DNA from 2 places in the Halobacillus naozhouensis genome. Region 2 is predicted to be linked to the other one. Evidence: riboswitches for the same ligand, from Rfam matches in the RefSeq annotation. Region 2 holds a riboswitch; the other holds the start of a gene.
What was found. Region 2 has a riboswitch for lysine ahead of dapA (4-hydroxy-tetrahydrodipicolinate synthase). Riboswitches for the same ligand answer to the same signal wherever they lie in the genome.

Region 1 (2,408 bases), 1.4 Mb from region 2:
AGAGCTGCTGCGCGATGTTCTTGCACAGTCTCTACGGTCATTGTGTAATGAGAACAGAGGTGCTAACTTCTAACTTGCTATCAGAAGCATGGATCACAAAATGTGAAACAACTTTCTAACAGGATGCTTAAACCCCTCCTCACCGACATATAGATAGTGCAGGAGGGGTTGTTTTATGAGAAAAAAGAAAGCGAATCCACCCTCAATCGGGAAGAGGATCCTTATTACATTTATTTGTTTTCTGATCATCACTGGTTCATGCCTGTGGCTAATTGACAAAGGAATCACACCAGCCATACAAGATATTGCAAATACTAAAGCCCATCAATTGGCGAGGGTTGCTATTAACGAAGCGGTCAGCAGGCAAATCTCCGAGGGTATAAATTACGACGACTTGGTGGAGATTGAAAAAGATGATGAAGGAAACATAGTTTCAATGGGCTGGAATTCTCTCGTTGTGAACAAAGCTTTAAGGGATACCACTATTAGAGTACAGCATTTTCTTAGACGAATGGAACAAAATGATCTGCCCATGGATGTAACATTAGAAGCGGATCTTGAGCCGCAAGAAGGGGATCCGAGTGTAGAACCAGTGACTTTAATTCGAGTACCAATAGGACTGGCAACAAACAACACACTTCTATCAAACTTGGGGCCTGAGGTACCAGTTCAGTTACAGGTGATTGGAGATGTTCAAACACAATTTAAAAATGAAATTACCGAATATGGAATTAACTCTGCACATTTTCAATTATGGATTCATTATAAAGTTAGCTTGCGAGTGGTCATCCCTTTTTCTTCAGAACCTACGGTAGTATCCAATAAAATTCCGATAGATACTCGCATGGTTATGGGTGAAGTGCCTGAATTTTATAATGAAGACGGGAACAATGAGTCTCCAACCTTCTCTATCCCAATGGACCCCTTGCAATAAAGGTAAGTTCCTGATAAACTGTGTAGGAACTAAATATGCGTGACCTTATCAGATCGGTGAGGTAGAGGCGCAGGCTTTATTAGTATTCTGTGGGAGAATGACAACGATGATCACACGAAGAAAGGGGAGTCCTGCCGAAGTTTAATGTAGCTGTCAATCTGCTTTAATCTGGTGTATATCTGAATAAGAAATACACTCTCGTGCATGCTTTTCTTGGTGTATGGGGCGCTACTGATCGAAATGGAGGATAATCAAGTTGCTAATAGGGCAATGGTAGATTATTTTCTATCATTGTCTTTTTTGTGTTTTTATTGCTATTTTATATTCCTCAATTTTTATCTCCAGTGGAACCCCGCAGGCACCGAAAGACCATCTTAAGATAACGGAGGGGACGATCTTGGAAGGAACCATTTACTCATTAATTCCACCATTGCTAATGCTTGGGCTTGTAATTGTAACGAGAAAAGTCATATTATCACTAGCTGCAGGCATCCTTGTCGGAGCATTTATGTTGACACAATTAAATATTGTGGAAGGAATCCAATTGATTTGGAGCGTTTTCGCTACGATTTTTTATAGCGAAGGGGCTCTCAATACAGGCAATATTTATTTATTAGCATTTTTACTATTACTCGGAATTGCTACAGCCTTTATGACAGCCTCTGGAAGCAGCAGAGCCTTTGGTAAATGGGCTGTGAACCGTATTAAAACTCGAAAAGGGGCAAAGCTTGTTCCTGTCTTGTTAGGAATTATTATTTTTATTGATGATTATTTTAATGCCCTTGCTGTTGGCCAGGTGGCCAGGCCTGTTACAGACCGCCACAAAATTTCCAGGGCCAAGCTGGCATACTATATAGACTCAACATCGGCACCGGTAACTGTGATTTCGCCCATTTCAAGCTGGGGCGCTTATATTATCGGAACAATCGGAAGTATTCTAGCTGCAAACGAAATTGCCAATTATCAAGCGTTTGAAGCTTTCGTCAGAATGATTCCTTACAACTTCTATGTTTTTGCAGCATTACTTCTTGTTTTTCTTACCGTATTTATGAAAGTAGACATTGGCCCGATGCGTAAGCACGAACGCAGGGCGGTTCAAACAGGTGAACTCATTGACCCTGAAAGAAAAGATGATGTTCCCGGGGATTTAAATGATGAATTTTCAGAGCATAATCATGGAAAGATGTCTCATCTTATTTGGCCGATTGCAGTATTAATTGTGGGTACAGTTACGTCCATGATGATAACCGGTATAAGAAATTCACCAGCGTCCGTGGACTTATTAAGTATATTTGCTAATACAAATGTAAACATTTCATTATTTATAGGTGGATTATTATCAGTAATTTTGGCACTATTCCTTTATATTAAGCAGCCTGAACCTAAATCAGGTATGAATCATGTATTTGTGGAAGGAATAAAGGCGATGTTGCCTGCCGTGTATATTCTCCTTTTCGCCTGGATGATCGGAGAT
Region 2 (2,408 bases):
GTATTTAAATCATTAGTTCTTTCCTTTAGACGCTTTAAAACGGGTTCAACTTCATTAGGTTTAACTTTTATTTCGGGCACCTTATATCACCACCGTTAATTGTTATTCATGGAATCTATCTGACTTTGTTTCGACTCCAGCGAATGAGAAAGGCTTGCATTCACATTCTGCAAGCGTGAAATTTCACTCGTTATCCTTTCCAGAAGAGATTCTACTCTTCCGTTTATTATGTTTGTATAAGCCTGCTCAATATCACTTCGAATGTTCAAGAACTCTGTGGAATGCTTGCCAGTCCATGTTCCCGGAGATAATTCTGGTTCAAATACAAGCCTTTTTTGGATCGCTAGTTCATCCTGTTCATTTAAAATGTTAAATTTAGCCTGTTCCAACCTGCTGATATCTTCCATATTGGATTGCATTCTATTATGAAGCGACCAAATATCGCTCGTTAAAGATCTGATTAGGTACTCATTTTCTACCACTTTATTCGCCTCTCTTGGTTATAAAGTATTGTCACCAAAACATTTTTTGGAAAATTACCCATATAAGTATTAATTATACGGTGAATGATAACCCCCGTAAATTGACTTCTTAGAATTTAAATCCTTTGCACTATTTAACCATAAGCGAGCAGCGTTAAGCAGGAAATCAGGACCATGATTATTGACCCCATCATAACCTTTACTTCATCCCGACATCTTGAAGCACTTCTTGAGTTTGTCCCTTTGGCATGAACTATGTTATGAAATTCAGCCAACATTCAATGTCATGGTTAGGCTAATTTTTGTTAAAAAAGTTTTCTTAACCTCTTGTAGGGAAAGGTTATTTTTGTTATAGTACACTCAATTAAATAATTTTCTTATTTCAATATATTTTGAAGTAAGGATAGAGGTGCAAAGACCATCAGTACACAATATAAGGGGAATGAGACCCTGTGACCATTGTGAAAAGGGGGCTTTGCCGAAGCGGAGGGAATCTCATTGTCTTGAAGCTGGTTCTGCTATTGAATAAATACGGGACTGTCATATAGGAAACTATATGGAGGGCTATCTTACGCGCAGGAACGATTTTTCTAAAAATATGTTTCTACGGCAACAACGAGCCCTCTCGTTGTTGCTTTTTTGCGTTTACTTCTGTGTAGGCCCAGACACCTCCATATCTCAAATTTACAAAAAGGGTGTGACAAGATGAATTTTGGGCAAGTTTTAACTGCAATGGTTACCCCATTTGATCAAAATGGTGAAATTGATTTTAACGCAACGAGAACTTTGATCAACCATTTAATAGCAAATGGAACGGACGGATTAGTAGTAGGTGGCACGACTGGGGAGTCACCGACATTAACAGCAGAAGAGAAATTAGACCTATTCAAATTCGTTGTACAGGCTGCTGATGGAAGGGTCCCTGTAATCGCTGGAACTGGCTCTAACAACACGAACGCTTCTATCAGCTTAACAAAACAGGCTGAACTAACCGGTGTCGATGGGATTATGCTCGTGACTCCATATTACAACAAACCATCTCAAGAAGGTTTATTTCAACATTTCACCACCATTGCTCATTCCACATCGCTGCCGATTATGCTTTATAACATCCCAGGAAGAAGTGTAGTGAACATGGCACCTGAGACGATCATACGCCTTAGCAAGGTTCAAAATATTGTATCGGTCAAAGAATCAAGCGGTGACTTAGATGCTGTGTCAGAAATCATTACTGAAACAGCCGATGATTTTACAGTTTATAGTGGTGATGATGGGATGACCTTACCAGTGATGTCCGTTGGTGGAGCCGGGGTTGTTTCCGTCGCTTCTCACATTATCGGAAATGAAATGCAGCATATGGTGACGAGCTTCCTGAATGGTCAGGTTAAAGAAGCTGCCGCAGCTCACCGAACCCTGCTGCCTGTTATGAATGCATTATTTGCGGCACCGAGCCCATCTCCTGTAAAAGCTGCCTTAAATATGAGGGGAATCCAAGTGGGAGATGTCCGTTTACCAATGCTTCCGTTAACGAAAGAAGAAAAAGATACACTCCAAAAAACCCTCCCGCCAAATAAAATAGAAGCAGTAGGATAAACTAGTCAAAAGTTCACTTTAGGGAAGCTCCTAATGTGAATTTTTTTTGTGAAAAAACCTGCACTGCATAGCCTATAAAATTTTATAGAGGTAGAATAAAATCTTCATAGAAGGGTATGAATCATAATAGAAAAGAAACGTAATTTAGAAAGAAAACGGAGGAGATTTTAGTGAACCGTGGAATCGTGACAGCTCTCTCAGCAATTGGAATCGCACAAGGGCTCAAAATACTTACACATAAAAACGTAACTGGAAAATGGGAGTGGAAACCGATCTTTCAAACCGGTGGCATGCCAAGTTCTCACTCTGCAGGGGTTGCTTCACTCGCTACTT

Region 1: linked by a shared signal. The riboswitch ahead of P9989_RS14610 (Na+/H+ antiporter NhaC family protein) and the one ahead of dapA (4-hydroxy-tetrahydrodipicolinate synthase) in region 2 are both predicted to bind lysine.

The regions. Positions count from the first base shown of each region.
Region 1 is NZ_CP121671.1:2,786,267-2,788,674, reverse strand. It holds gene P9989_RS14620 (bifunctional metallophosphatase/5'-nucleotidase) at 1-73, shown strand, start outside; gene yunB (sporulation protein YunB) at 176-934, shown strand; lysine riboswitch at 989-1,173, shown strand; gene P9989_RS14610 (Na+/H+ antiporter NhaC family protein) at 1,332-2,408, shown strand, end outside.
Region 2 is NZ_CP121671.1:4,160,438-4,162,845, forward strand. It holds gene P9989_RS21140 (YwqI/YxiC family protein) at 1-80, opposite strand, end outside; gene P9989_RS21145 (YwqH-like family protein) at 96-482, opposite strand; lysine riboswitch at 879-1,057, shown strand; gene dapA (4-hydroxy-tetrahydrodipicolinate synthase) at 1,188-2,075, shown strand; gene P9989_RS21155 (divergent PAP2 family protein) at 2,246-2,408, shown strand, end outside.